2 regions of the Sanguibacter massiliensis genome follow, and region 1 is predicted to be linked to the other one. Evidence: riboswitches for the same ligand, from Rfam matches in the RefSeq annotation. Region 1 holds a riboswitch; the other holds the start of a gene.

Region 1 (15,123 bases):
GGGCGTGGACGTGGTGGTGCTCATGCGCGGGGTCCTTCTCGTGCAGGGGCGGTGCCGCCTTGCTGCTGGAGCAGGTGATGCACGTGGGCGGAGGACTCGTCCGCGGCCTGGTGGCGTCGGCGGGGTCCTGCCGGGGTGCTGTCGGCACCGCCGTCGACGCTAGCACGGAACCCTGTCCCGGCTCCGTGACGCCGGCCACCACACCGGTGGCGCGGCCGGCGTCACCTGGTTGCGGGTCGGACCCGCGCGGACGACGCGACGCCTGCCCGGGTGCCTGCGCAGACGCCCGGGCAGGTGTCCCGGGACGTCAGGCGTCCGCGCCGACCGTGCTCGCGAGGCGGTGCGACGTCGCCGCGAGCTCCTGCGCGGCGTCGCGGATCGTCACGACCTCCTGCGTCGTGCGGGCGGCGGCGACCTCGACGTCGTCGAGCGTCGCGGCGACCGCGCGCGAGCCCTCGGCGACGTCGGCGACGGCCGCGGCCATCGACGCGGTCGTCGCGGTCTGCTCCTCGACGGCGCCCGCGATCGTCGTCTGGTGGTGGCTGATCTCCCCGACGACGACCGTGATCTGCCCGATCTCGTCCGCGGCCCTCGCGACGGCCTCCTGGATCGCGTCGATGCGTCCGGCGATGTCGCCCGTCGCGCGTGCGGTCTCCTGGGCGAGGTCCTTGACCTCGCTCGCGACGACCGCGAAGCCCTTGCCCGCGTCGCCCGCGCGCGCGGCCTCGATCGTCGCGTTGAGCGCGAGGAGGTTCGTCTGCTCGGCGATCGACGTGATGAGCTTGACGACCGAGCCGATCTCGGCCGACGACTCGCCGAGCGCCCCGACGGTGCGGTTGGAGCGGTCGGCCGCGTCGACGGCCTTGTCGGCGATGCGCGCGACCTCGCCCGCGTGCCGCGCGATCTCGGAGATCGACGCGCCCATCTGCGAGGCTCCGGCTGCGACCGCGTCGATGCCGTCGCTCACGGTGCGCGCCGCGGTGCGGGCGTTCGCGACCTGGCTCGCCGACACCTCGGCGGCACCTGCGAGGCCGTCGCCGGCGACGACGAGCCCGTCGGCGGCGCCGAGCAGCCCGTCGGACACCTCCCGGACGCCGCGTGCGACGTCGGCGTTGCGGTCGAGCGCGCCGTTGAGCGCGTGCGCGAGCCGGTCGAGCTCGGTCCGCCCCTCGCCCACGGGCAGGCGCACGTCGGCGTCGCCCTCGGCGAGCACCTCGGTCGCCCGCGTGAGGGGCACGACGACGCTGCGCGCGACGACGAGCGAGCCCGCGCCGACGAGCACGACGATGAGCCCGGCGACGGCGAGGAGCCCGCGGGCGTCGGCGAGCGCGTCCGCGCGGACGTCGTCGATGTACACGCCCGATCCGATGACCCAGCCCCACGGCTCGTAGCCCGCGACGTAGGAGATCTTCGGCTGCGGGTCCTCGGACCCGGGCTTGGGCCACTGGTAGTCGACGAAGCCGGCGCCGTGGGCGCGGACGACGTCGACGAACTCGACGAAGATGCGGGTGCCGTCGGGGTCGGTGTTCTGCGAGAGGTCGGTGCCGTCGAGCTTGGGGTTCGTCGGATGCATGATCATCGTCGGGCCCATGTCGTTGATCCACAGGTACTCGTCGCCGAGGTAGGTCATGCGGGCGACGGCTGCGGCCGCGGCGGTCTGCGCCTCGGCGAGCGTCATGACCCCGGAGGTCGCGAGCTCGCCGAAGTGTTCGACGGCGCCGAGGGCGGTCTCGACGACGGCCTGCGTCGTCGCGCGGCGCTCGGTGACGATGCGCGACTCGGTCCGGACGATCGAGGCGGCAGCCGTGGCCGCGAGGCCGAGCGTCATGAGGACGACGAGGAGGACGAGCTTGCGGACGATCGTGAGCCTGGTCAGGACCATGGGCGGTGCCTCTCCGGGACGGACATGATGCGCGTCTCATCGGCTGCCGTACGTCCGTGGTGAGGTTTTTCCCGGTGCGGACCTGGGTGAGGTCTCGGCCCCGTGCCGCACCTGTGCCTCCAAGCGGCCCCACCTCCCGTGAGAATGCGTCCGCGCAGGTGGCTGCGGGGAGCAGCCACCTGCGCGGAGGCGTCGACGGGGTGCGGGACGGGCTAGTGGCCCGAGCGCGTGAGCGCGCCGACCGAGCTCGTGATGCCGAGCGTCTCGCGGAGGGTCGCGCCCGGGTAGGCGTCGCGGAAGAGGCCGCGCGCGCGGAGCACAGGGACGACGCCGTCGACGAGCCCGGTGACGTCGGCGACGAGCGACGACGGCGTGACGACGAAACCATCGACGGCGCCCGCGGCGTGCCACTCCTCGATGAGGTGGGCGAGGTCGAGGGGCGTGCCGACCTGGATGATCGAGCCGGAGTGCGCGGCGACGACCTCGGTGCCCTCGAACGCGTCGAGGAGGTCGAGACGGGCCTCCGCGCTCGCCCGGTCGGGGCCGGTGACGGCGAAGAGGTCGACGAGCACGAGCACGTCGTCGGCGGCACGGCCGGCCTCGACCGCGGCGGTCCGGACGGTGCGGCGCTGCTCGAGCGCGTCCTCGAGGGTGTGGGCGCCGATGCGGACGACGTCCGCGAGACGGCCCGCGCGCTCGAGGTGCGCGCGGTTGCGGACGGAGACGACGGTCGGCGCGATCGACGACACCTGGCGGGTGACAGCCTGGACGAGGCGGTCGGGCGTCGAGCCGTCGACCTGCCAACCTGCGCGCCCACCCGAGTTCCGGGAGATCGTCTGGAGGGCCGTCGCGACGTGGCCGGGCTCGTTGGACTCGGGCGAGATCGTCGCGACGAGGCCGAGGCGGTCGGTGATGCGGCCGAGGCGGGAGGTGATGACGGCAGCGTCGAGGCGGCCGCGGAGCAGGCCGATGGTCTCGGGCTGGAGCCGGAAGTCGTCGCTGATGGCGACGAGGTCGAGGGTTCCGCGCTCGGCGGTGCGCACGAGATCGTTGAGGCGCTCGGCGTTGAGCGCGCCCACGGGCGCGGGGACGGGCAGGGGGCTCGAGAAGCGGCGGGCGCCGGCGGCGGTGAGGTCGAGGCCGAGGTGGATCCGGGCGCGCTCGTTGAGTGCGGGGTTCGTGGCGTTGGTGCGGTTCTGCGAGGTCATGGCTGTGCCTTCCGGGCAGGGACGACCCGCCCGGCGGCGCGTCGTGGCGCTCGGCGGGAGGGGCTCGTGCAAGGAGTGTCGTGGTCCCGCGCGACGGCGGGTGTGGTCCGGGCGGCGCGTGGCGCCGGCGTGGACGGGGGCGCGCGAGCTGGTCGCGGGCCGGGTGCTCAGACGGTGGTCGCGCTGGTCAGCGCTGACAGCACCGGTCGGCACAGGTCGACATACACATGCACATTCGGGCCTGACGGGTCGCCGCGAGGGTTCGCTGCCATCCTGCCTGGTGCATCGTGCTCTCCTGTCCGCGCCGCACGTGGCGGCTGCGCTCGTTGCCCCGTCCACGGCGGACGGAGCCTGGTCCTCACCCGGAGCACCCCCGCGCGGGGGTTGCTGGTCAGCCAGCCGGGGCTTGGCGCTGACGCTCATGACCTGAGGTTGATCGTTCCCTTTCGGAGAAGCGCCACGAGGCGCTCACCGCAAGTGTTTCGAAACTAGGACCTTGGTCATGAGCGTGTCAACGGTTCGGGCCGATTCATCCCACCCTTCGGGACGTGCGCACGGTGGGAGGATGTGCTGGTGCCCACCGACCTTCTCGACGTGCTCCTCGCGGGCGGCCGCCGTGACGCCCGTGCGACGCACGTCGAGCACGTGCCCGCCCGCGCCGGCACGCACGCCGACTGGCCCGTCTGGGCGGACCGCGACCTCGTCGCGGGCTACCGCGCGCTCGGCGTCGAGCGCCCCTGGCGCCACCAGGTCGAGGCCGCAGACGCAGCGTGGGCGGGGCGGCACACGGTCATCGGCACGTCGACGGGCTCGGGCAAGTCCCTCGCCTTCTGGCTGCCCGCGCTCACTTCGGTGCGCGTTGACCACGCCCGCGGCACGTTCGACCCGGGCCGCATCGAGTCGGTCCGCGCCCGCGGCTCGGTCCTCTACCTGTGCCCGACGAAGGCGCTCGCCGCCGACCAACTCGTCGGCCTCGAGCAGTTGCTCGCTGCCGCGGGCACGCCCGACCTCAAGGTCGCGACGTGCGACGGCGACACCCCGTACGAGGAGCGCCGCTGGGTCCGTGACCATGCGGACGTCGTCCTCACGAACCCCGACTTCCTGCACTTCGCGCTCCTGCCGCAGCACGCGCGCTGGGCGCGGCTGCTGCGCTCGCTGCGATACGTCGTCGTCGACGAGGGTCACGCGTTCCGCGGTGTGCTCGGGGCGCACGTCGCGCTCGTGCTGCGCCGCCTGCGGCGGCTGTGCGCGCACTACTCGGGGCGGCCCGAGGGCCCGACGTTCGTCGTCGCGTCGGCGACGAGCGCGGAGCCCGCGCGGACGACGGCGCGCCTCGTGGGTGTCGACCAGGAGGATGTCGTCGCGGTGACCGCGGACACGGCGCCGACCGGTCGTCGAACGTTCGTCCTGTGGGAGCCGGCGGAGCTGCCCGGCACGGACGCGGGCGTCGACGACGGCTTCGTGACGTTCACGCCCGGGGAGGCGCCCGACGAGTGGTGGGTCGACGCGCCCGAGGAGACTGAGCCGCGGCCTCGCCGCTCGGCGACCGCGGAGGCCGCCGACCTCCTCGCGGACCTCACGTCGGCGGGCGCGCGGACGCTCGCGTTCTGCCGGTCGCGGCGCGGCGCGGAGTCGGTCGCGATGTCCGCGCAGCGTGCGCTCACGGCAGTCTCCCCGCGACTTGGTGGCGCGGTCGCGGCGTACCGGGGCGGCTACCTGCCCGAGGAGCGCCGCGAGCTCGAGGACGCGATCCGCTCGGGCCGGCTGCGGGCGCTCGCGACGACGAACGCCCTTGAGCTCGGCGTCGACATCTCGGGGCTCGACGCGGTGCTCGTCGTCGGTTGGCCGGGCACGCGCATGTCCATCTGGCAGCAGGCGGGGCGCGCCGGGCGGGCGGGGGCCGACGGTCTCGTCGCGTTCGTCGCGCGCGAGGACCCTCTCGACACGTACCTCGTCCATCATCCCGAGGCGATCTTCGACGCCCCGCTCGAGGCGACGGTCTTCGACCCTGGCAACCCGCACGTGCTCGCACCGCACCTGTGCGCGGCCGCGGCCGAGCTGCCGCTGCGCGAGGACGAGCTCGACGCGTTCGGGCCGCACGCCCGCGAGGTGCTCGACGTGCTCGAGCGGCGGGGCGCCCTGCGTCGCCGCCCGACGGGCTGGTTCTGGACGCACCCGACGTCGGCCGCGGGTCTCACCGACCTGCGCGGCTCGGGCGGTGAACCGGTGCGCGTCGTCGAGGACGGCACGGGCCGCATGCTCGGCACGGTCGACGCGGCGGGCGCCGACGGGTCGGTCCACACGGGCGCGGTGTACGTCCACCAGGGCACGTCGTACGTTGTGCGGGAGCTCGACCTCGAGGACAAGGTCGCTCTCGTCGGGCGCAAGGACGTCGACTACGGCACGTGGTCGCACGACATCACGACGATCGCCGTGCACGACGGCGCGCGCGAGCGCATGTGGACCGCGGGCGGCCGCTCGGTGCGCTGGGGCCTCGGCGACGTCGACGTGACGACGCAGGTCGTCTCCTACACGAAGCGTCGCCTGCCGGGCCTCGAGATCGTCTCGAACCACGACCTCGACCTGCCGCCGCGCACGCTGCCGACGACCGCCGTGTGGTGGACGGCGCCGGCCGACGTCCTCGAGGCGGCGGGGGTCACGGCCGAGCTCGCGCCGGGTGCGCTCCACGCGGCCGAGCACGCGTCGATCGGCCTGCTGCCGCTGCTCGCGACGTGCGACCGCTGGGACCTCGGCGGTGTCTCGACGGCCATGCACGTCGACACGGGTGAGGCGACGGTCTTCGTGTACGACGCCTACCCGGGCGGCGCGGGCTTCGCGGAGCGTGGCTTCGAGCTCGGTGCGACGTGGCTGCGCGCGACGCGCGAGTCGATCGCGGACTGCCCGTGCCAGGCAGGCTGCCCGGCGTGCGTGCAGTCGCCCAAGTGCGGCTCGCAGAACAACCCGCTCGAGAAGGATGCGGCGGTGCGCCTGCTCGACGCGGTGCTCGCGTGCGCGCCAGGTGGGCATGTCATGCGGTGAGGATCGTGCTGCGACGGAGGTAGCCGGGGCTACGTGGGTCCCAGATCGCCACCGTGAGGCCGACAGTCGCGACCAGCCCGACGACGCAAAGCTGGAAGGTGGTGGCATTGCCAAAGACGAGCCCGTAGAAGGAAAAAGGCGAGTCATCAATCGGGGACAACACGGCCCCACCGAGGAGGACGACGACCGGAATCCAACCGTAGGCGACTCCGGCGAGCGCCGCTGCGGCGAGCGCGACGCCCCCGAAGAGCATGAAGTTTCTCACCGAGGGAACGAACACGCTCGTCGCCGAGAGGTAATCACCGAGCCATAGCGCGCCAAGCGCGATCACCACGACACAGAGGAACGACATCGCCCGCGCGACATGCACTCGCGCACATCTCACGATCACCGGCGAGGTAGCTGTCCCGTGGCTGGCACCGCAGGCGACGGCAAAGATGACCGGGACTAGGACCATTACCGGGATCTTGGGCTCGAACGTGATGGGTCCGAGCTCATCAATCGTTCCAGAGTGGTATACGGCGGTCACGACGAGACCGAGCACGAGCAGCGGGATGACGTCATAGAGTCCTCCCACACGCACAATGACTCGGGCAGCTCTCAGTGCTACTGGAACGCGTAAGTACATGTTCGAAACTCGTCAAGCAGTGCGGCCGCGGCCGTAGGAGAAAGTGGATCGCCGACGAAACCGTTCGCTTCGCCTTGTCCAGGCTCGACGAGGTCGACCCAGGTCGCGGTGAGAGCAAGAAGGTCGGACCAGTACCTCTCCGAGGGAGGAAGTTCGCCTCGCACCTGAGGGCAGTGCACGGGTTCTACGAGCCCCTGAACGACTTCCCACGTCGTCGGACGCAAGCCTGACAAGTGGTCCGACGAGATGAACACGGTTCCGACCCCGGGATCCACGGCTGCGGGGAGAATTGTACGACTCGCCTCGGCCACGCGCGCCGGGACGAGCGCGCCGTATCCGGAGTCCTGCGCCGCACCGAATGCTGTCCAGAGCACGTCCTGGAAGGCCTTCGAGACCCGCGCGTGCTGCCGGTAATAACAGGTCGGAACTCCGATGACTGATGCACAGTAATCAGGCTGAGCCGCGACCGGCTCGAGACGCTCTACCGGCGCGAATGACGTCCCGACCGTCACCGCAGCGACAACGAGCCCGGCGATAGCCGCGTCACCACCCCTCGGCCGAGATGAGCCAACTGCACCCGCGGGCCGGATCGCATGGAGAGCGATAGTCACTGCAAGCAGAAAGAGCACCTGGATGGTCAGGAACGTCGCACTATAGGCATACCCAACCCTGGGTACGGTGGCGACTCCGCTGTCGAGCAGCGACATCGAGCCACCGGGGGTTCCGAACGCGTATACGCACGCGAACGAAGCGAGCGCCGCTGAGATGCCTCCGAGTACAGGCCGAAGGAAGCGTCCCATCAGGGAACCTAATGCGGCGAAGAACGCAATCATCGAAAGCTGCGCCAGGATCGCCACGATCGTGGACGGATCCCACACCCACCCGGCACCCAAGCGGAAGGACGGGTAGAACGAGATCCCCAGAGCACCGGCGAGGACAAGAAGGTGCACGGCACCGATGCCTATGGCGTAGGACAGACCAACAGCGAAGCCAGGGGTGCGCCAGAACCGTTGTCCGGCCAAGTACTCGCTGCCAACACTGAGACGAGCCGTGTCGATGGCGGCGAAACCTGCGACAAGCGGGCCGACCGCGACGAACGACACGCTAATCCAGTCAATCGTCCACACGACGTCGCCACGCCACATCGCGCCTCGTTGAAACGCCGAAGCAACCTCGACACCGAGGACGACCACCGCCGCCCAAAAGAGCAGACCGCGACGCAGGACAAACTGCACCGGCCGAAACGCTCGAGACCTATGCGACACGCCACGCCACCTCCTCGTGCACGGCGGATAGAAAGCCCTTCTCGACCGCCTCCGTAGAGATCTCGACTAGCCCGACACCCTCGACGAGACCAACGGTGGGCCCGTCATATCGCAACTCACCCTCTGCCAGAACGTGGACCCACGACGCAACCGCCGCGACGTCCTCGCACAGGTGGGTCGACATAACGACTACGGTGTCGCGGGACAGGTCGGTAATCAACGCGCGCAGCTCTGCTCTCTGCATCGGGTCCAGCCCGACAGTCGGCTCATCCAGGACGAGGAGGTCGACTCCCCCCAAGATCGCCTGGGCGACACCGAGCCGACGCACCATTCCGCCCGAGAGCGCACCAATCCGTGTCGCGGCCTTGTCGTGCAGGCCGACCCGCTCGAGCGCCTCATCTACATCCTGGCCAGTGAGTCTCCTGCGCCGTGAGGAACGACACCAAGCGACAAAGCTCAGATAGTCGCGCGTCGGGACATTCTTCGGCCCGACGAAATCCTGGGGGAGGTATCCGATCGCCCCATGTGGCGCGACGCGGGCCCCAGACAGACGCACGGTCCCGCTCGTCGGAGCCTCTGTGCCGACGAGAACACGGATGAGAGTCGACTTTCCGGCACCATTCGCCCCAAGGAGGGCCGTGACCCCGACGCCCAATTCTGCGGAGACCGGCCCCAGAGTGAAATCTCGGTACCGTCTCGTCACATCCGTAAGAGTTACTGCAGGCACTTCAGCTCCAGTCCAATAACGCCTCGCCGGCAAGGACGACACCAAGCACAATGATTGATCACGACTCGAAACTATCCGCATCGGAGGGGACGGCTCCAGTGCAGCTGTCAAATCTCACGGGAACATCGATACACAACTGAAAAACTCCACGACCCCGGTCCGAACCCTGGTTATAGCCCGAGGACTTGGTCGGAGATGACGTCCACGAGTTCATTGTGTAGTTGAGTCCATCCGCACGCCCTAGGTACTTACCTGGGTAGAACTGCCTGGCACAATTAACGGTAGCGGACACCGAGGCGCCTTTATACTCGACCTGCATTGCAGCACTTTCACAGGTTCCGGCGTTGAACTCACTCCACCCCTTAAGATAGGCTCTATGATTGTCAGCGTCGACAAACCTATTGTAGGCATAGCTATACAGTCGCATGCCATTGGACCCGCGCGCCATCTTAATGTACCCGTAGGCCGAGGCAGTGCTTCCGTAGCTCTTGACAACAAGCGGATTGCTGGCGCGATTCCATTATGAAGCCGTATTGATGGCCTCGGCAACGCCCGCGGTCATTCCGCCCATAACTACGCCTAGCACCAATACGTAAACGAAACGCCTGACCATGCCAAACCCCGCCAGTTTACGCCGCATCATGCCACATCATCCCCTCGGGAATACCACAACTGAACCAGTGACTTTTCATGCACATTCATAGTTTCTTGGAGTGGGTTTTGTTTGAACTGCATGGGTCGGATCGCCAGGGCACGTCCAGGCAGGTTGCCAGGCTGCCGCTCACCTTGCTCGCCCCCCACCTATTCATCCGATCCAGCGCAGCCCAACGGAAATCCGTCCAGGAGCCAGACACCTTGTTGTCGTGACTTGTGTGCACCTCGCCAATCTCGACGAGTGAGTAGGCCCAAGATGACAATCTGACGTAGACCTTGTGATCGTCTGCATCGACGATCTTGTACTTGGTGCGCCAGGTGCGGGACTCAAAATCTCCCCCGACCTTCGTAGCATCCCACTCCCCAAACGTGCTGGCACTGCTACCGAAGCCCTTGACGGTCTGCGGCGACGACGTGGTCGCATAGGCCACTGCCGCAGCACCCGCTTGCGGCGCTAGCAGCGCTACTACGCAAAAACATAGAAGAACCGAGAACCTTCGCTTAATATGGAGAGTTGCGCCTCATGAGATGTCTGACATGCCGGACATGTTAATGCCGACCCGGGATCGCGTCAACTTCGGGACTATAGTCCTGTAGGTGTTATCTAATCCCTGACGCGCGGCCGCTGGGACCTCGGCGGCGTCTCGACCGCGATGCACGTCGACACGGGCGAGTCAACGGTCTTCGTGTACGACGCCTACCCGGGCGGCGCGGGCTTCGCGGAGCGTGGCTTCGAGCTCGGCGCGACGTGGCTGCGCGCGACGCGCGAGTCGATCGCGGACTGCACGTGCCAGGCGGGCTGCCCCGCATGCGTGCAGTCACCCAAGTGCGGCTCGCAGAACAACCCGCTCGAGAAGGACGCCGCGGTGCGGCTGCTCGACGCGGTGCTCGCGTGCGCGCCGGGCGGGCACGTCCTGCGCTGAGGCGGTCATCGGGCACCTGCCTGCTCGGCGTCGCGCACCCACGCCGGACCTGCGCGTGCGGTGGCGGTGCGCGGCCCGGCGACGCGCGCGGGCGCGCCGCGCGGCGACCTGCGCACGGTGACCTCGACGACGCCGAGCCCGTCGACGTCGCACGTGACGATCTCAGCGCCGTTGCGGGTCGCAGCCTCGGCTGCGACCGTGCACGGCACGTCCCCGCGCCACGATGTTGCGGCCGCCTGCGCGCCCGCGAGCGCCGCCAGGTCTGCGGCCGACGAGGTCGCGGCGCCGAGCGCCCGCGCCGACGCCGTGAGGGCGAGCGTCCCGGCGAGCACCGCGGCGACGGCGAGCACCGCGAGGAGCAAGACGGAGGCGCTGCCGTCGTCGGGCACGCGGGCCGGTCCGTCGACGCCCCACCCGTCGAGCCGGCGGCTCACCGGCCGAACGGATCGGTGACGGCAACGCCCGCGGCGCGTCCGGTCCCGCGTCCGCGCGCACCCGGAGCCGCCCTGCCTCGTCCGCAGCAGGGTCCCTCGGCCGCCGCGACCGCGGTTGCGGTGACGCCGAGCGCGCCGGGCGGGCCGCGTCCGTCGCCGACGCCGCGCCGGACGGTGACGCTCGCCCAGCCGTCGGCCATGACGAGATCGACGGACGCCGTCGCGCCTGCGACGCGGCGGGCTGCCGCGACGGCGTCGGGCTCGGCGAGCCCGAGCGCTGCGGCGCGTGCGCCCGCCCGCGCGCCGTCGAGCACGCTCAGGTGCGCGACGCCGACGGCCGCGACGGTGAGGACGACGAGGAGCGCGACGACGACGACCGGCAGCACGACCGCGACCTCGGCCGTGACGGACCCGCGGTCGTCGCGGCGGGGTCGCGGTCGTGGCTGGCCGCTCATCAGATCGTCAGCGCCTGCTTGACGATCTTGAGGAGCATCGTGCGCACGTCGCTGCTCGCGAGGATCGTCACGAGGAGGCCGGCGAGGCCGACGGCCGCGATGATCGTCACGGCGTACTCGGCGGTCGCGGCGCCGCGCTCGCGGTGGGCGCGCAGCTGGGCGACGGTTGTCGCGAGCCAGCCGCGGACGGGGGCGTCGTCCGCCCCGGTGGTCTCAGGGTGCTCGGCGGGCGGGTCGGGGACGAGCGTCAGGGCACTCATGGGTCCTCCTCGGGTCGGCGGCCGGGGCCGCGGTTCGTGCGGGCCGGGCGGCTCGCGGAGCACCACGGTGGGCCGTGCGGGGAGGTCACGGAAGGGGCGCGGCGAGATCCGTGGACGTGGTTCCCGCCGCCCTCTCCTGTGGGCAGCCCTGCACGCCGGCGCATCCGGGCACGGGACGGTCGCCGCCCCGCACGCGCCGGGGCGTCAGGCCTCGACGAACCCGTCCCCGGTGAGGATCGTGCCGGTGCACGCGTCACGCATCGCGTGCGCGAGCCGCGTGATCGTCGGCAGCACCCGGCGCCGGGCGATCGCGTCGACGGCCTCGCCTCCCTCGTGCTCGGGCTGCCACGTGAACTCGTACGCGAACGGACCGTGGTCGCGCCACGGGAGCTCGAGCAGCGCGGGTGGCTCGAGCTCGGCGCGGTACATGCGCAGGACGACGGCCCCGTCGAACGCGGTGCGCCCGAGGAGCGTGAACCCGAGGGCACCGACGACGCCGCGGTGGCGTTCGGCGACGTTGTCGAGGCTCGTCCGCAGACCGTGCCGGACGAGCAGGTCGAAGGCCTGCTGGACGTCGACGAGCATGGGTGAGAAGAGGGTGCGCCACCCGCCGCGGACGCTCTCGGACCGGTCGAGCCCGGTCGCACGGACGTCGGCCCACGCCCGCTCTGCGGCCTCGCGCACGCCCGCGTCGGGGCCTGCGCCGGGAGCGCGGCACGCATGCTCGACGGCTGCGACGAGTGCGCCCGCCGCCGGGTGGGCAGGTGTGCCGGTCGCCCCTGCGGTGTGCGCGGCGACGGCGCGCGCCCACGCGCGGGCGACCGACCCGGTACTCCCGTCCTCGTCGACCTCGGTGACCCACCACGTCACCTCGTCGTCGCGCGCGGTCGGGAAGGGCCCGACGACGCGTACACCGTCAGCGACCTCGAGGAGCCCGAGCGCACCGTTCTCGTCGGTGGCCGGCGCTCCCCGGAACCGCGCCCCGACGAGTGCCTGCGCGGGACGGGGGGCGAGCGGTTCGCGCAGCCACGTGGCGTGCGGGAACCAGGCGCGCGCAAGCGTACGCACGTCGATGGTGCGGGGGACGACGAGGGCGGTGCAGCTCACCTGGACGCTCACGGACGGGCTCCTTCCACGCGGGGCGCGGTTCCGCGTCCGACGCTAGGTGGAGCGTGCTTCCGTCATGTTTCGGCGGCGGGTCGGTCGTGGGTCGGCTCAGAGGAGTCCCGTGCCGAGCGCGATGACCGCGGGCACGAGCCCGAGCAGCGTGAACGCGGGCAGGAGGCACAGGCCGAGGGGGATGACGAGACGTACGGAGAGCCGTTCTGCGGCCTCAACGGCGCGCGCGTCGGCCTCGCGGTCGTGCCGGTCACGTGCGGCGCGGAGCGCGGCCCCGGGGGCGGCGCCCTGCTCCCAGGCGGGGCGGAGGCAGTCGGCGACGAGGTCGAGGATGCGCGGTCGGGTGCCGCTGTGCCCCGCTGAGCGTACAGAGCGTCTGGTCCGGCGGCCGACGGCGACGTCCGGCGGCTTCCCCTCGGCGCCTGCCGCGGCCCAGGCCTCGTCCCACGCGGCGCCGAGGACGAGCGCGGCTCCCGCGGTGACGAGGCCGCGGCCGGTCGGGCCGTCGACCGCGTCCCCGACGACGCGGAGGGCGTCCGGCAGCGACGTGGCTCCCGTCGCGACGGCGAGCAGCTCGAGCACGACACCGACGTCGTCGACGGGGCCGTCGGCGCTCTCGGCGTCGTCCGTGGCCGAGGCCGCGGCGACGGACCGCCCTGCCGACGCCGCGCGCCCCGGGTCGGGGCCGTCGGCCAGCGTGCGACCGTCCCGCGCGCCGTCGTTCACCGCTCTCCCTGGGCCACGGACACCGCGACCTCTCCCCCACCCGCCGCCCGACGCGGCGAGGAGGAGCGCCGTGCCGAGGACGACGAGCGCGGCCGGGTCCGTCACGGGTGTTCCGCCTGTCGCACGAGCACCCGGATCCAGCGGTGTCCGGCTGCGAGCGCGAGCGCGCCGCACGTGACGGAGACGGCGCCAGGGCCCCCGCCGAGCACGGTGTTCACGGGGTCACCGCCGAGGAGGCTCGCGACGAGGAGTCCGAGCAGCGGCAGCCAGGCAAGGAGTCGCGCGGTCGCGCGGGGGCCGGCGAGTGCGGCGCGGCGTCGTGCGGCACGGGTCTCGGCGGCGACGGCCTCGCGGCCGACGTGCTCGAGGGTGTCGGCGAGCGGGGCGCCGAGCCGCGCGGCGACACGGCTGGCCGCGACGAGGGCGGCAACCTGCGCGCGGCGTTCCCGTGCGGCGGCGGGCCCGTGGCGGCGCCGCCTCCCCGGCCGTGGGCGCGGCGCGCGTGCGTCGTCGGTACGGTCCGTCACGCTGTCGTCGTCGGGGTCCTCACGGGCCGAGCCGTCGATCCGCAGGGCGAGCGAGCCGGCGTGCGGGACGCCGTCGGGCGTCGCGAGCACCCCGGCGTGCGCCCACGCGTGCGCGGGCGGGGTGCCGGCCCGCAGCGAGGCGGCAACGGTCGCGAGCAGCACGTCGACCGCACTGCCCGGCGCGCGCAGCGTCGACTCCGTGGTCGTGCGGACCGGCCGCACGCCCGAGCGCGGCACGCCGCCCGCGGCGAGGAACGCGAGCACGCCGACGAGCGCTCCGACGACGACGGCCGTCACGGGCCCTCACCGAGACGGTCGACGAGCCGCTCCCAGCCGGGCCCGCGGCCCGGTGCGCCGTGGCCGTCCCACGTGAGAGCAGGCGTGACGACGAGCTGCCCCGCGTCGAGGGCGACGGTCCCGACCTCGGCGACGTGCCGGTGCCCAGCGGTGCGGCGCACGTGGACGACCGCGTCGAGAGCCGCCGCGGCCTGCGCTGCCACAGCCTCCGGCGCGAGGCCGGCGAGCGCGCCAAGCGCCGCGAGCCGAGCTGGCACGTCAGCGGCGGAGTTCGCGTGGAGGGTCGCCCAGCCGCCGTCGTGCCCCGTGTTGAGAGCGGTGAGGAGCTCGCGCACCTCGGCGCCCCGGCACTCGCCGAGGACGATCCTGTCGGGTCGCATGCGCAAGGTCGCGCGGACGAGGTCGGCGAGCGTCACCTCGCCCCGCCCCTCGACGTTGGGGCGTCGCGCAAGCAGGTGGAGGACGTGGGGGTGCGTCGGGACGAGCTCGCGTGCCTCCTCGACGACGACGATCCGCTCGTCGCCGGGGACGAGCGCGAGCAGCGCCGCGAGCAGCGTCGTCTTGCCGCTTCCCGTCGCACCGGCCACGACGACGTTCGCGCGCGACGTCACGAGCGCGGGCAGAAGGTCGCTGCTGCCGGGTGGGAGCATGCCTGCCGCGACAAGCTCGGTGTAGGGCAGGCCGCCGGGCCTCAGGACGCGCAGCGACACGACCGCGCCCCGCGGGCACACGGGTGCGACGACCGCGTGCAGCCGCGTGCCGTCGGGCAGGCGGGCGTCGACGACGGGGCTCGCGTCGTCGAGCCGCTGCCCTCCCGCGGCGGCGAGGTGGACGGCGAGAGCGCGCACGTCGTCGTCCGTGCCGAGGTCGATCGGGACGGGCTCGAGCCCGTCGCCCCGGTCGATCCACACGTCGCGCGGCCCGTTGACGAGGACGTCGGTGACGCCGGGCTCGTCGAGCAGCGCCTGGAGTGGGCCGG
Region 2 (15,123 bases), 2.2 Mb from region 1:
GTGATGATGACGACGGTCGGCGGGCAACGCCGCCGTGATCCGCGTCCCCGAGAGCGAACGCACCGGGTGCAGGTGCGGACGCGGCGCGTGGACGTCGGTCATCGACGCCCCCTCGCGGTACCGCGCGAGCCGCGACTCCCCCGCTGCGAGCACCGTGTCGGCGCCGTCGAGCACTCACGCGAGGCCCTCGGGCCGGGGCGTCCGCCGCGCCGCCGCAGCGGTGCTCGCGCTCCCCGCGGGAGCCGGGCCCGACGACGCCCGCACGACGAGGCGTGTCGGCAGGATCTCCGTGAGCGTGTCCGACTCGTGGTCGTCGGCGACCGCGGCCTTGCCCGCGAACTGCGCGCCAAGACGCCCCCACGCGTGCGCGCCGAGCTCGTCGTGCGGCACGTGGACCGTCGTGAGCGACGGCGACGAGTATCGCGCCAGCTCGATGTCGTCGAAGCCGACGACCGAGACGTCCTCGGGCACCGAGACACCAAGCTCGCCGAGGTGCGCGAGCAGGCCGAACGCCACCTGGTCGTTGTACGCGACGACCGCGGTCGCACGCGTCGCGAGGACCGCCTCAGCAGCCGCGTAGCCGTCGGCGACAGTCGGCCCGCACGGCAGCGTCACGAGGCTCGTGCCGCCGAACGACACCTGCGCCTCGTCGACCCCCTCGAAACGCGCCCGGTTCGACGGGCTCGTCGGAGGGCCCTGGAGATAGGCGATCGACTCGTGCCCGAGCTCGACGAGGTGCTCGAGCACCGTGAACATCGCCTCGGCGTAGTCGACGTTGACCGACGCGATCCGCGAGCCCGGAAGCGACCGGTTGACGAGGACGAGAGGACCGAGCTCGACCGACGCCGCCTCGAGCGCCGCGTCCGACATCTGCGGCGAGACGAGCACGAGCGCGTCGCACCGCGCCCGCGTCGCGCGCACGACGTCGACCTCCCGCTCGTCACGACCCGCAGTCTCCGCGATGACGACGCCGTAGCCCGCGCGGTAGGCACCGTCCGTCACCGCGCGCAGCACCGCCTGGAACATGGGGTTGGCGAGGTCGGGCACCACGACGCCGACCGCGAGCGTGCGCCCGAGCGACAGCGACCTCGCAGTCACCGACGGCCGGTACGCGAGGCGCTCCGCGACCTCGCGGACACGGCGCGTGAGCTCGTCCTCGCCGCGCAGGCCGTTCATCACGCGGGAGACGGTCGCACGCGAGACGCCCGCGGCCTCAGCCACGTCACTGATTGTCGCGCCACCGCTCACTGCTCTGCTGGTTCGCACGTCGCCATCCTAGGTGTGGGAAGAGGTGCGGTCTGGGACCCGCGGCGCGCAGCATCCTGTGCGCCGCGGGGTCGTCATCGCGTGAGCGCGGCGCCCTCCCCGTGGCGCTGGAGCAGCTGCTCGCCCTCGGGCCGGGAGGCCGCGACCGGCACGGCGTCAGGAGTCGCCGAGGGGTCGAGGACGACACGTCCGTCACCGGCGACGCGGATCGCACCGCGCTCGACGACGCGCAGCTCGACGCGGCCCGCGGTCCCCGGCGTGCCCGTCCCCGTAGACGTCACGGTGCGCCGACGCGTAGACCCGCACGGGCGTGTCGTCGAGCCACCAGTTGACGAGGTCGAAGTGGTGCGAGGACTTGTGGATGAGGAGGCTGCCCGAGTTCGCGCGCTCACGGTGCCAGCGGCGGAAGTAGTCGGCGCCGTGGACCGTGTCGAGCACCCACTCGAAGTGGACGGACAGGGGTGCCCCGGCTCCCGGAAGCCGCAGCCCCGCACACCTCCTCCAGGGCGTGCGGGGCGGCGATCGACTGCGGGCTCGACCGCCGCGGCCGGCCAGTCGACAGCCGTCGTGCGCCCGCCACGGCCAGGCCGTCGACCCTGGGGCGGGCCGCTCAGGCTGCGAGCCGACCCACCGCCTCGCGGAGGAACCTCTCGGGCTCAAACCGAGGCAGCGCGCGCTGTGCCGCGTCCCACGCGTCCTCGAGCGTGGCACCACGGTGGCGGGTGCCGTAGAGAGCTGCGACCGCCGCGGTCCGCGAGCGTGCCTCGGCGCAGTGAACGAACACCTCGGTGCCCTCGGCGCGGATCTCGGCGATGACGTCGACGACGTCGGTGAGCGTGCGCTCGAGGTTGAGGTTGTGCCCCTCGCTGTCGATGAGCCGCACGCGGACGGACTCGAGCCCGTCGGGCACCTCGGCGGTGCCGACGCGGCTCAGGGAGACGACGGCGCCGACGCTTGCGGGCAGCGCGTCGAGGGCCCCCTGCGAGCCGAGCCACACGCCGTCGTCGAGCGGGTGGCGCACGGGCGCGGTGACCTTGAGCCCCGGGGTGAGCGTGCTCGGTGCCGACGGCCAGCCCTGTCCGTCGGGCTCGCCGTTGCGGACCGCGAGCGCGGCGAGGCGTACGAGCCCGTTAGCGTCGGTCCCGGGCCAGCCGTGCAGGCGGCGCAGCCACGTGGCTGGGATCTGGGTCTGTCCCCAGAGGGCGCCTGCGAGCGCGCCGGCAATCGCGGCGACGGTGTCGGTGTCGTTGCCTCCGCGGACCGCGCGGTACATCGCCTCGCGGTAGTCGTCGGCGCCCGCGACGGCTGCGAGCGCGGCCTGGAACGCGGCGACGACCCAGCCGTTGCGTGCGGCGAAGTCGCGCGGGTGGGCGCCGTCGGCGAGCGCGGCGTCGATGATCCGTGCCCAGCGGTCGCGGGGCTCGCCTGCGGGCACGTGGTCGAGGCCGCGGGCAACGTCGAGCTCGCCGGTGAGGATCGCGTGCTCGATCGCGAGGGACCACAGGACGCACGCGTGGGTGTTGTCCTCCTCCCAGTGGGTGAGGCGGGCGATCGCGCCTGCGGCGCGTGCGACGAGGTCGCGGTCAGTGCGGGGTCGTCCGGTGCGTGCGGCGGCGGCGATGCCTGCGAGCCCGACGGGGCCTGTGCGCATGAGCGCGCCGTTGCCGGCGCTGCGGCCCGTGCGCTCGTGGTGCTCGCGGGCGGCGCGCCGCGGGAGCATGCGGAGGTTGCTGACGTCGGAGAGGTCCTCGACCTCCAGATCGCCGATGTGGAGCAGGTGTGCGGTGCTGTCGAGGACCGCGCGGGTCTGGTTGCCGACGTCCTTGGCGGTCCGGGACCACTCGATCCACTCGCGGACGATCGCGAGGTGCGCGCCGGTGTCGTCGAGCGGGGGGAACGGGAGGGTGCCGGGGTCGATGTCGCTCGGGGCGCTCGGGTCGAGGTCGCCCGCGAGGACGCGGAGGATCGACAGAGCCATCGACGTGTCGTCGGTCCACTCCCCGACCGCGTGGCCGAAGGTTCCCACGCCCTGGACGGGAGTGAAGCTGTCGTCGTGCGCGGGGCCGAACTCGTACTGGGAGCCGAGGGCGTCGCCCGCGGCGGCGCCGAGGATCGCGCCGATCGCGCGATCGGTCTGGTGGGACGTGAGGTGCATGGTGCCTCCCGAAGTCTTTTGCTCGATTATCGTCTAACTACTGGGTCGAGCATGACACACCCTCGCCCTATTGCGCAACAATCGCCTAAAGTTGGTCCATGCCCAACGACACCCCCGCCTACCGCGACAGCCACGGCCGCACGCTCACCGACTACCCGCGGCCGTCCGTCGCCGTCGACACCGCCGTGCTCACCGTCGAGGACAACGCGCTGTGCGTGCTGCTCACCCCCGAGTCCCGCGCCCACCGCACGTCGGGCTGGGCGCTGCCTGGCACGTTCCTCCACCCCGGCGAGACGCTGCGCGAAGCAGCGTTGCGCGCGCTGCGCACGAAGGCCGGGGTCGAGGGCCTCGACCCGCGCCAGCTGCACGTGTTCGACGCCCCGGACCGTGACGACCGCGGCTGGGTGCTCTCGGTCGCGCATGTCGACGCTGTCCGTGCCGACCGCATCCCCCGCACGGCCACGACCCGCATCGTCCCCGTCGCCGAGGTCCCTCCGCTTCCCTACGACCACCGCGCAATCCTCAACGCGGCCGTCGACGACCTGCGCGCCGAGCACGCCGCACGCCCCGACCCGCGCGGACTGCTCGGCCCCGAGCCCTTCACCGTGCGGGACCTGCGCGTGCTCCACGAGGCTGTCACAGGCGAACGCGTCAACGCCGACACGTTCCGGCGCGCGATGCTCCCAGGGCTGCGCGCGACGGGCGAGCTGCGCCGCGGCGCCCGCGGCAAACCCGCGGAGCTCTTCGTCCGGGCGTGAGCGCACGTCCCGCTGGCGCATGGCGGCTCCACGAGACGTTCCGCGTGTTCGTCGACGACGAGGGCGTCCTACGGACCGACCACGTGCTGCGGCTGCGCCGGACCGTGGCGGTGCGACTCCACTACCGGATGGAACGGGTGGGGTGAGCGGCCGCAGTTCCATGAATGTCGGCGGCTCGGGGTAGCGTCCTCGACAGGTCACGAGCGACCAGCGACACGCCCTCCGCGTGCTGGTCCGGCAACCGCGCTCTCGCGCACGGTGCCCCAGGAGGAAGACCGGCCCGTCACGACCGTGACGGGAAGAGCGAACCACCGGAGCAACCCCATGAACATCGATCCCCGCACGACCCTCGACGATCACGGCTTTCTGCGGCTGCCGACCCCGGCCACCACGTCCCACGCCCGACACCACACACACGGTGTCCGCGCCCTCCAGCTGTGTCACGCATGCCTTGCCGGGGCCTGGGTGCCGAGCGAGGCCCGCGCCCGCCGCCTCACGTGCGACACCTGCCGCCACCTTGAAGACGTCGTCGCCACACGCACCGGCCACGCAGCGGCCCGCGCCGTCATGAGCGTGCCCCGCCTCGAACCGTCGCGGTCGCTTCTCGCCATCCGAATGCGCCGCATCCTCAACGCCGTCAGCCCCGACCTAGTGACGCGCGGTCCTGCTCGCCGCCGGATGACGACGTGGTCCGCCGTCGTCGACGTGCTCGACACGAGCACGGAGGCGCGCATCCTCCGGTGGCGCGAATGGCTGCACGCGGTCGCGCCCTCCGACGCCGAGGGCTGCGCGGCGGCGCTCACCGACGCGACGTGGCTCGTCGACGTCGCCGTCGACTACGAGCGCAAAGAGATCGCGGCCCGGAAGGCCCGGGATCGCGCACGTCGTCGTGAGGATCTTGCCGTGGCCATCGCCGAGCTGGCGCGCGCACTGCGGGCCGTGGTGCGGCCCGTGGGGCGTGGTCGTGGGGTCGGGGTCTCGTAGCGGGAGTGCCCGGGCAGGCGCTACCTCGGTCTCCGGACGTCCGACGCCATCTTCGACCCGAGCGCTGCGACCCGCGTGAGCACCTCGGTGATCTCGTTGAGCGTCGATGTGGGAGGCATGTCGAAGACGGCGCCGAGCTCGACCTCACCGCTCAGCCGTGCCTGGCCGTCGCCGAATCCGGTGCCGAGGAAGCGCGGTGAGCCGAGCTCGGCGAGGCGGGCGATCCCGTCCTTCTCCCATTGCACCCTCTTGCGCGGCACGGATCGTCACCAGGTGATCCATTCCTCGTGCGCGAGGTGCTCGTGCCACAGGTGAGCGAGGTGGTCCCAGTCGTAGGCACGCGACGTCGTGACGCCCCGCTGCACGAGGCGGAAGCGCAGCTCGGGGCCGCGGAGCCCTGAGGCGTCAGCGAGGCGCACAACGTCCTGCGTCGGCAGGCTCTCTGCCACCTCCCACCGCACGACATAGCCGGTCCCTTCGATCGGGGCGTCGACGGTGGTGGCCCACAGCCCGCCCGAGCCGATCTCGAGCGTCGTGCGCGTCGAGCCGTGCGGGAGGACGACATGGTCGTGGAGGTAGGTCGCGCGGGCGCGGAGCGCGAGGAACAGGTCCTCGTCGACGATGCCGTTCCAGATGCTCGCACCGTCGACCCGTGGGACGTGCGTCTCGAGGTGCCGACGCCAGGCTGCTGCGGTGGCCGCGACCCACGGCACGTCAGAACTCATGAAGGGCTCGATGAGCTCTTCCCACGACGTGTTTCGCCAGGCGCGGGCATGCTGGGTGTTGACGCGAACTCCCCGCGGCGAGACCGCGAGAAACGCGCACGCGTCACGATCAGCGTCGTCGACGTAGGCGAGGTATCGCTCGAGCTGCTCGGGGCCGAGGCCCGAGAGCACCTTGATCTCGAGGACGGCCACGACCCGGCCGCCCGCTTCGACGACAACGTCCGGACGGTCGGCCCTGCGGTCACCGCGCGCCTTCGACACCTCACGGCGGACGACGAGCGGAGCACCGTCGGCGATGCCGAGGGTGCGTCGCGTGGTCGACTCGTCCGCCGTCATGAGGGTCGCGAGGAGGTCGCTCCACGCGTTCTCGTTCGACAGAGGAAGGAGGAAGCGCAGATCAAGTTTGGTGGTCACAAGTCTCCCTCCGCGCGAATGGAATCGATATTGAGCAGACGCGTACGACCTGTCGCACGCGCTTCGGTAATGGCGACGTTCTCGACGAGCAGTCGCGCAGACTTGCGCCCGAGGTCGACCACGGATCCGATGCCGTCGTGGGCCTCAGTGACGATCGACTGCGTGATCGTCCCACCCCTCCCCAGGTGGGTGAGAAGTTCCTTGTGGATCCGGCGACTCGTCTTCTTCGAGCGCGCCCCGTCTGCAAAAGCACTGCGGTAGTTGCGGGCTCGCTTCTCCAGATCGATCGACTCTCCGATGTAGGCGACGGTCACGCAATCGGGGTCGCACTCAAGGTCGAAGCGATACAAACCCGGTCTCTTCGGTAGCGGCGGGAACACAAGCCGGCCCTCGGCTGTGAGCGTCACCCTGCCCGCTCGACGCCACATGAAGGAGATGGCCATGGTCGTGTGCTGCACTACCTCGAGGCCAGCAAGTTCCGCATCGTCCAGAGCGCGGCGGGGTGTGCGCGTCGGTCTCGGTGCCACGCTCGCAACCGCAGCCTCCGTATCGAGGCGGTGGGTCGAGAATCCCCGCTTCACAAGCCACCGCCGAGCAGTGCTCGACGTGAACTCGCTGACAGGCAATCCTGTGGCGATCGAGACGACTTGCTTGACCGGCCACTGCACATCGTCAATGTCGACGAAGTGCAGTGTGATAGCGCTCGGCGCGTGGCCACGGAGTAGCACACGCACCTCGTCTGCAGTGGCCTCACCCAACTGCTCGCTCATGTCACCGTTCATAGCATGAGGGTAGGGACTTGCCCCGAAATTCCGGGGTCCGCCGCGACCCGTCGACAGACCTACTCGAACGACTCATCGATGTCACCGACCCCGCGAGCAACCTCGTGGCACCCGGCGTGCGGCGCGATGCGACGCACGTCGTCGGAGCGGCGCGCCTCGCACTGATCGACGACTCGGTCGACGGCGCGCTGCGCGCATGGTTCGGCCTCTCTGTGAAGCTCGACAGCCTCGAAGGCCCCACGATCACCGGTGCCCTGCCCACTCCGGCCGGAACCGTGGGGCGACGCCGGGTCGGCGTAGCGGGCTGCCTACCGGACCGCATCGCACCGCTCACCACCCGTGGACGACGACCTTGCCCACCGTGCGGCCGGATTCGACGAGCATGTGGGCCTCGCGCAGGGTTGCGGCGGAGATCGGAGTGAGGGTCGTCGTCGCCGTCGTGCGCAGGCGCCCCGCGTCGACGAGGTCGGCAATCGTGGTGAGCAGCCGGTGCTGCTCGACCATGTCCGGGGTCTGCTGGAGCGGGCGCGTGAACATCAGCTCCCAGTGCCACGCGATGCTGCGGCCCTTGAGCGGGGACACGTCGCGCGGGCCGTCGTCGATCGCGACGACGTGCCCGAAGGGCGCGACGATCTGCGCGTACGTCTCGACCTGGCCCTCGGAGTGCGCGGTGAAGAGCCACTCGACGCCGCGCGGGGCGATGTCGAGCACCTGGGCGACGAGGTCGCCGCGTTGGTCGATGACGTGCTCCGCGCCGAGGTCGCGCACCCAGTCGGAACGCTCGTCGTCGGACGCCGTCGCAATGACAGTGACGTGCGGCAGCAGCGCCTCGACGAGCTGGAGCATGGCGGAGCCGACGCCGCCCGTCGCGCCGACGACGAGCAGCGTGCCGGTCGAGTCGGCGGTGAGACCGAGGCGGTCGAAGAGGCTCTCCCACGCGGTGATCGCGGTGAGCGGCAGCGCAGCGGCCTCGGCGAACATCAGCGTGCGGGGCTTGCGGCCGACGATGCGCTCGTCGACGGGGTGCAGGCGCTGGTTGGTACCCGGTCGGTCGATGCTGCCGGCGTAGAAGACCTCGTCGCCCTGCGCGAAGAGCGTCACCGCCGGGCCGACGGCGCGCACGACGCCTGCCGCGTCGAAGCCGAGCACGCGGAAGCCGTTCGCGGGCGCCCCGGCGCGGACCTTGACGTCGACGGGATTGACCGAGACCGCCTCGACCTCGACGAGAAGGTCGTGCGGGCCGAGCTCGGGCACGTCGACCTCGCGAGCGACGAGTGCTGCGGGGTCGGAGGCGGGGAGGTTGGACTCGTAGCCGATGGCGGTCGTCGTGCGTGTTGTGGTGGCCGTGGCCGTACGTGAAGTCGTCATGCTTGTCATGGTTCCGCCCAGCCTATTGTTACCGTCAAGGACACCTGGTTACCGATGGGTACCATCGCGTGATGAGTACCGATGTTGACGCTTGCACAAGGAATGACGTCTACGCGGCCATGTGCCCGTGCCGCGACATGCTCGACCTGCTGGCCAACAAATGGAGCGCCCTCGCGATCGGCGCGCTCGAGGACGGGCCGAGACGCAACGGCGAGCTCAAGAGGCGGCTCGAGGGCATCAGCCCCAAGGTCCTCTCGCAGACGCTCAAACGGCTCGAGGACCACGGACTCGTCACGCGGACCGTGTATCCGGAGGTGCCGGCACGCGTCGAGTACGCGCTCACCGAGCTCGGGTGCGGTGCGGCGGGGCCGCTCGGGATGCTGCGGGAGTGGGTGGAGGCGAATGCTGGAGCATGAGCTACTTGGCGTAGGCGTCCCTTGGTTGACGCGGACGGCGCCGTGGCGTCGCAACAACGCTGCAGGTCGGCGGTGGGAACCGGCGTGAGCCCCCGACGCTGACTGCGCACCCCCGGCCACGCTGAAACCTTCACCTCGCTCAAGATCAGATGCAGATCGCGCCGGATTGCTCTGTCGCGCAGCTGGCACAACAACGCACAAGGCCCGGCCGCTGGCCCAACTATCGAACGATGAACGACGCCCGGGACTGCTGCACGGATAGGTGACAGTCAGGTTCAGGCTGCGACTGCGACCTGAGTGGTCATGATGGTCTCGAACTTGATCGGGGCCAACCGCCCGAGACGGACCTACCACCGCCGACGCCGGCAGCGCGCCCTCGGAAAGTCGACACCGGTCGAGTTTGAGACCATCTACTGGCCGACGAGAGCGGCCTGAACCACCACACCCGAAGTGTCAACCGAACCTTCAGCAGTCCAGGCTCTCGCGAGCCACGCCGAGCTGCGCCCCGACCGCTGTGCTCGCGGCCGTCACCGACCCGTAGTCCTGGAGATGGTCCCGGACCAGGCGCACCGCGCGGGCCTCGAACTCTGCGTCGTACTTCTTGGGCATGTCGTCATCCTTCATCACAAGGAAACGGCATCAAACCCGTGACGGTTCAGCGTGCCCTCGTCGGGCGGCGGGTAAGAAGTACAGCTCCCAGGTGGCGAACGCCATCAAGGAGCGACGGCTGCCGTCCGACGCCGCGCAGCGGCGTGGGCGCGCCGACGGTACTCCTCGGCGTCGATCGCACCGCGGGCCTCGTCCGTCAGGTTCTCCACATCCTCGCGGTTCGGGATCCACCCCTCATGCCACGCGCTGGCGAGCGACTGCACCACGGCACGACGCTGAGTCTCGTCGAGTTGCACGAGCAACTCGGGCCAACGGACCTCGATATCGAACTCTGTAGCCACGGCGGGGCTCCCCTCTCCCGAGTCGCACTATTCTACCGGGGCAACCCAAAACGGCCTGGTGGGCACGATCGGCTCCGATCCGTTGTGGACGGCCAAGAACGACAGCCAGTTCGCACTCTGCACGCGGGGTGCGCCTCACGCTGGCGAGGCCGGTCGAACAGGCACACTTCGATACGTACGATGCCTGACGACGGCCACTCGGAGAATGCATGAGGTTCCGATCACGACGTCTGCTGGCTCTCGGGCAGTTGATCCGCGGCAACCCGGGATCGAATGAGTCCGGCTCCGGAAATCCCACGCCCTTCCCGAACCGCACAAGGTCGCATCTGACAACGCTCTTCCAGGAGCTCGACATGCTCGCGATCGGCGCGCTCGAGGACGGGCCGAAGCGCAACGGCGAGTTCACGCGGCGGCTCGTGGGCATCAGCCACAAGGTCCTCTCGCAGACGCTCAAACGACTCGAGGACCACGGACTCGTCACCCGAACCGTCTACCCGGAAGTGTCGGCGCGCGTCGGGTACGAGCTCACCGAGCTGGGGCACGGGGCCGCGGGACCACTGGTGATGCTGCGAGAGTGGGTCGAGACGAAAGGCGGGGGCTCGTCCACACTCTGAGGTGAAAAGGTCACGCGAAGTCGTACAGCCAGGCGGGCATGCCCAGCTGGAGGTCGACGCCAACCCAGAACTGCTCGATCTGTGCCCGGTCATCGTCGGAGGCGACCTGACCGACCTTCGCCGTCGCGTCGTCGGACGCAATCCAGGCGACCCGAACTCGCTGCCCGTTCACGTCTTCGTCTCGGAAGACGGTGGCGGTCTCAGCGTCGCACGCGCTGTCCGCATCGTCGATCCCGCGGCAGACGACAACGAAGGTGCCGCGCTCCTGGAAGTGGACCTCGGACGCCGACTGCTTCGTGCGGACCGCTTGGACGAACTCCAGGAGAGGCGGCTCGGCTGCCGGCAACGCAACTCGTCCCTTGTTCGGGGACGTGTCGATCCGCTCGACCTGCGCCCGGTTCAGTACGGCGGCTGACGAAAGGGTGTCGCCCTCGTCTGTGAACGGGCTAGTTGCGGCTACGTACCCGAGTGAGGCCGTGATGACTACCGCCGCCATCGTCGCGGCTTTGGCACCTCTACGCATGGCCCCCACCCTGTTGTCCGGTTGCGACTCACACGCTAGTAGATGGCAACCGGCTGCGTCGGCGGTTTCGGACAGATTCTTCAAACTAGCGCCTGGGATCGCCGTTCCCGCGCCTCCAGCCCGGTCACGCGAGACAAACCGCACCCACTGGCGCACCAACGCACAAGAGCCCGGCCGCCGGCCGAGCTCTCGAACTATGAACGACGCCCCGAGACATCTCTCAACGATGTCCCGACTACTCACATGGTGGAGCTGAGGGGACTCGAACCCCTGACCCCCTGCATGCCATGCAGGTGCGCTACCAGCTGCGCCACAGCCCCGCGGAGCCGTGGCTCCGAACACGGAAGATCCTACCTGCTCGCGGACGGTGCTCTACGCACGGCCCCGAGACACCAGCCGGGAGACGTCGCCGTGGAAGGACCGCCGCCCAGGCAGACGTGCAGCACCACGATCCCAGCCGACTAGCATCGCCCCGGGCCTCTCGCCCAAAGAGGCACGCGTACCCGAGAACCGGAGCCAGCAATGCGCACGACGTTGACGGGCCTCGCCCTGCTCGTCGTCGGCGCGGTCCTCGTCGCTGTGGGCGTCCTCCCCCTCGCCGACGTCGCCGCCTCGCCGCACGCGTCGGTCCCGTCCTCGCGTTCGTCGTCGGCATGACCGTCGTCACGGACCTCGCCGCGCGCGCGGGACTCTTCGACGCGGTCGCCGCGCGCGTCGCCCGCTGGGGCCGCGGCAGCACGCTCGCGCTGTGGGGTCTCGTCGTCGTCGCGGGCGCCGTCTCGACCGCATTCCTGTCGCTCGACACGACCGCCGTCCTTCTCACCCCCGTCGTCGTCGTGCTCGCGCGGCACGTCGACGTCGCTCCCCTGCCGTTCGCGCTCACGACCGTGTGGCTCGCCAACGCGGGCTCGCTGTGGCTGCCGACGTCGAACCTCACGAACCTCCTCGCGCTGCACGCGCTCGGCGACCCGAGTCCGCTCGCGTTCGCGCGCCTCACGTGGGCGCCCGCTCTCGTCGCGACCGTCGTCCCCATGCTCGTGCTGCTGGTCCTGTTCCGCCGCGCGCTCACGGGCCGCCACGACCCCGAGCAGCGACCGCCCGAACCGTACGACCCCGTGCTCCTGCGGATCGCAGGCGTCACGGTCACACTGCTCGTGCCCGCGCTCGTCTCGGGCATCGACGTGTGGATCCCCGCCGTCGTCGCCGCCGCCGTGCTCGCGGGCGCGTTCACGCTCCGCGAGCGCGCGACTCCCGACGGGCACGGTGCTCCCGACGGGCGCGGCGCTCCCGGCAAACCCGACGCTCTGTGCTGGAGCCTCATCCCCTGGCCGACGCTCGTGCTCGTGAGCGGTCTCTTCGTCGTGTTCGAGGCCGCCCACGGGGCGGGCCTCGGCGCGTGGCTCGCGCGCGTCGCAGGCGAGGGCGAGGGGACGGCCGACCTGCTGCGCGTCGCCGCGACCGGCATGCTCGGCGCGAACCTCGTCGACAACCTGCCCGCCTACCTCGCCCTCGAGCCCGTGACGGGCTCCCCTGCGCGCCTCGTCGCGCTGCTCGTCGGCGTCAACGCGGGGCCGCTCGTCACACCGTGGGCGTCGCTCGCCACGCTCCTCTGGCACGATCGCCTCACCCGCCTCGGCGTGAGCGTCCGCTGGGGCGGCTACATGGCGCTCGGCCTGCTCGTCGCACCGCTCACGGTGCTCCTCGCGACCCTCACGATCGCCGCAACCTGAGCGCGTCCCGCCGCGGCCCAGCGGCGGCGGTGACCCTGCGCCCCACCACGTCCCTCACGACGGCGCACCAGATCCCGCAGGCGCGAACCGCTCGCGCAGGTACTGCGCGTACCCGTGCGGCGCCCGGCCCTCCGTCCGGCCTGACGTGAGGACGTCGACGACGTCCGACGCGACGATCCTCACCGGCAGCGCACGCAGCCGCGCGACGAGCCCGACGTCCTCGTGCGCGACGACCGGGTCGAAGCCACCGGCAGCAACGTGCGCAGACAGTCGTAGGCCGAGGTTCGCGCCGTGGACGTGACCGTTGGGCCGCCCGGGCACGCGCGTCGCGGCCCACGCTCGCGTCCGCTCCGGCCCGAGGTCCGCAGGATCGGGACGGACGGTTCCGACGACGACGTCGGCCCCCGCGTCCGCGAGCCGCACGTGCTCGACGATCCAGTCGTGCCCGACGACGGAGTCCGCGTCCGTATGGAGCAGCCACACCTCCTCGTCCGCGACAGCAGCCTCGCGGGCGAGCCGTGCACGCACCGCCGCGACCCCCGCCTCGCGGGCGCGACCGACCGCGCACGCGTCGAGCTCCACGACCGTGAGGTCGAGGCCCGCGCGCGCCGCGGCCTCCGCCGCGACCGTGCCGGTCGCGTCGCGGCACGCGTCGAGGACGAGCGTCACCCGCGCGTCGAGGCCGTGCGCGCGGGCATGCCCGACGGCAGCCGCGAGACCCTCGACGCACCGGCCGACGAGTCCCTCCTCGTCGTGCGCGGGCACGACAACCTCTGTGCGTCGCACCCGCGTCGTCGCCGTCATGTCAGCCCCTCGAGCGCCGCGACCGAGCGCGGGTCGCGGGAGAGGACGTCGAGGACGAAGTCCTCCTCGACATGCTCGACGAGCCGCCGCAGGCCGAGCCCGCGCGCCAGGACGTCCCGCGCGTCGTCACCCGTGAGCGGGTACTCCGGCACGTCGTGGCGCCAGTGGCACGTGACAACGCACCCCGCCGGGGCGAGCACGCCCAGGAGGCGGGTCGCAAGGTCCGCGAGGTCCGTGCGCGAGAGGTAGTAGCCCACCTCGGAGACGACGACGGTGTCGAACGGCCCGTCCGGCAGCGCGTCAAGCGCCGAGCCGACCCGCACGTCGACCCTGTCGGCGAGGCCCGCGTCCGCGACGCGCTGCCGTGCCTGCTCGACGGCTCGCTCGGCGACGTCGAGCGCGACGACCTCCCGGGCCCGCGACGCCAGGTCGACCGTGAGGTGCCCGAGCGAACACCCGATCTCGAGCACGCGACCGAGGTCCTCCCGCGGCAGGCTCGCGACCGTGAGCGCACGCTTGCGCCGCTCGTACCATCGCGTGCCGAGCCGCCACGGGTCCTCCCGGCGGCCGTAGAGCTCCGTGAAGTACTCCGCGCCCAGCCGCTCGGGCCGGTCGGCAGCGCCCCGGGCGGGCGTGACGACGAACGTCTCGACGTCCCGCACCACGTGCCGAAGGAACCGGGCGTGCAGCACCGGCGCGTTTCCCGCAGCGTCGGGCATCGTCTGCGACTCGTAGGCGCCGAGCGCCCGCATCTTCGCGACGACCTCCGCGTCCCGCAGGATCAGCGCGCGAGCGCCCTCGGGCAGCCCGGCGTCCGGGTCGCCCCAGTGCCACAGCCACACCGGATACTCCCAGAGGTGCGCGCCGCGCTCCGCGGCGAGCTCAGCGGCGACCTCCCCGACGACCCGGTGGTCGTGATGCCCGTCGCCGCGCCACGGCGCGACGACGAGCAGCCGCGCGCCAACCGTCCCGGCGTCGAGGACCCGGGCGAGGTCGGCGCGCACCCCCGCGCGGTGCGCGCCCGTGGCCGCGTCGGGGTGGTCGAGCACGTGAACCTGCGCGCCCGGGCACAGGACGTCGAGCGCCTCGCGGAGCTCGGCACGCCGCGTCGCGACGAGCTCGTCGCGCCCGACGCCCGCGTGCGACGCCGCGCCGTCCGTCACGCACACGACCTCGAGCGTCACGCCCGAGGCGCCGAGCCGCGCGAGGAGGCCGCCCGCCCCGAGGGTCTCGTCGTCCGCGTGCGCCGCGAGGACCACGACCCGGTCGACCGCCGGCAGCGCGAGCGCGGGCAGCGCCGCGAGCGCCGCGTCCCACGCGCGCGCGTCCGTCCCCGGCTCGGCAGCGTCGAAGCTCACCACGACGGCCCCGTCGCGAGGTTTTTGCGGCCCAACGACACGAGATCACGCTCCGCATGGTGCTGACGCACGTAGATCTCGAGATCGGCGACCCGCTTGGCGTGAGCGGCGTCGAGCGCGAGAGGTGCAGGGCCGAGTGCGTGCGCTACCGTCCGCAGCACCCGCTCGCACGTGCGGGCGACCACGGCCCGAACTCGTGCGGTCGTCACGGGCGTCGGACGACCCGCGGCCACCTCGCGCGCCGCCTCGCCGAGCACGGCCCGCGCCGCGTGCAGA

What was found. Region 1 has a riboswitch for S-adenosylmethionine ahead of C1729_RS11250 (LLM class oxidoreductase). Riboswitches for the same ligand answer to the same signal wherever they lie in the genome.
Region 2: another riboswitch for S-adenosylmethionine. It lies ahead of C1729_RS01120 (hypothetical protein); the one in region 1 lies ahead of C1729_RS11250 (LLM class oxidoreductase).

Annotation. Positions count from the first base shown of each region.
Region 1 covers NZ_LT964979.1:2,410,960-2,426,082, reverse strand. The annotation lists gene C1729_RS11260 (MFS transporter) at 1-24, opposite strand, end outside; gene C1729_RS11255 (methyl-accepting chemotaxis protein) at 308-1,882, opposite strand; gene C1729_RS11250 (LLM class oxidoreductase) at 2,095-3,090, opposite strand; SAM riboswitch class IV at 3,407-3,517, opposite strand; gene C1729_RS11245 (DEAD/DEAH box helicase) at 3,661-6,129, shown strand; gene C1729_RS11240 (hypothetical protein) at 6,119-6,706, opposite strand; gene C1729_RS11235 (hypothetical protein) at 6,736-7,992, opposite strand; gene C1729_RS11230 (ATP-binding cassette domain-containing protein) at 8,012-8,725, opposite strand; gene C1729_RS14780 (hypothetical protein) at 9,448-9,834, opposite strand; partial or broken gene C1729_RS11225 (Zn-binding domain-containing protein) at 10,018-10,326, shown strand; gene C1729_RS11220 (Rv3654c family TadE-like protein) at 10,332-10,760, opposite strand; gene C1729_RS11215 (TadE family type IV pilus minor pilin) at 10,757-11,215, opposite strand; gene C1729_RS11210 (DUF4244 domain-containing protein) at 11,215-11,475, opposite strand; gene C1729_RS11205 (hypothetical protein) at 11,680-12,594, opposite strand; gene C1729_RS11200 (hypothetical protein) at 12,691-13,425, opposite strand; gene C1729_RS11195 (type II secretion protein F) at 13,422-14,144, opposite strand; gene C1729_RS11190 (TadA family conjugal transfer-associated ATPase) at 14,141-15,123, opposite strand, start outside.
Region 2 covers NZ_LT964979.1:231,384-246,506, reverse strand. The annotation lists gene C1729_RS01150 (DUF6807 domain-containing protein) at 1-174, opposite strand, end outside; gene C1729_RS01145 (LacI family DNA-binding transcriptional regulator) at 175-1,266, opposite strand; gene C1729_RS14445 (hypothetical protein) at 1,341-1,547, opposite strand; partial or broken gene C1729_RS01135 (Gfo/Idh/MocA family oxidoreductase) at 1,510-1,734, opposite strand; gene C1729_RS01130 (ADP-ribosylglycohydrolase family protein) at 1,877-3,421, opposite strand; gene C1729_RS01125 (NUDIX hydrolase) at 3,520-4,179, shown strand; gene C1729_RS14440 (hypothetical protein) at 4,176-4,325, shown strand; SAM riboswitch class IV at 4,375-4,489, shown strand; gene C1729_RS01120 (hypothetical protein) at 4,504-5,163, shown strand; gene C1729_RS01115 (hypothetical protein) at 5,184-5,423, opposite strand; gene C1729_RS01110 (PDDEXK-like family protein) at 5,430-6,302, opposite strand; gene C1729_RS01105 (GIY-YIG nuclease family protein) at 6,299-7,072, opposite strand; gene C1729_RS01100 (zinc-binding alcohol dehydrogenase family protein) at 7,415-8,452, opposite strand; gene C1729_RS01095 (winged helix-turn-helix transcriptional regulator) at 8,524-8,868, shown strand; gene C1729_RS14435 (hypothetical protein) at 9,334-9,477, opposite strand; gene C1729_RS01090 (antitoxin VbhA family protein) at 9,582-9,818, opposite strand; gene C1729_RS01085 (winged helix-turn-helix transcriptional regulator) at 10,172-10,432, shown strand; gene C1729_RS01080 (hypothetical protein) at 10,443-10,955, opposite strand; tRNA gene C1729_RS01075 (tRNA-Ala) at 11,200-11,275, opposite strand; gene C1729_RS15270 (hypothetical protein) at 11,478-11,612, shown strand; gene C1729_RS01070 (SLC13 family permease) at 11,609-12,685, shown strand; gene C1729_RS01065 (glycosyltransferase family 2 protein) at 12,740-13,489, opposite strand; gene C1729_RS01060 (PIG-L family deacetylase) at 13,486-14,850, opposite strand; gene C1729_RS01055 (acyl-CoA dehydrogenase family protein) at 14,844-15,123, opposite strand, start outside.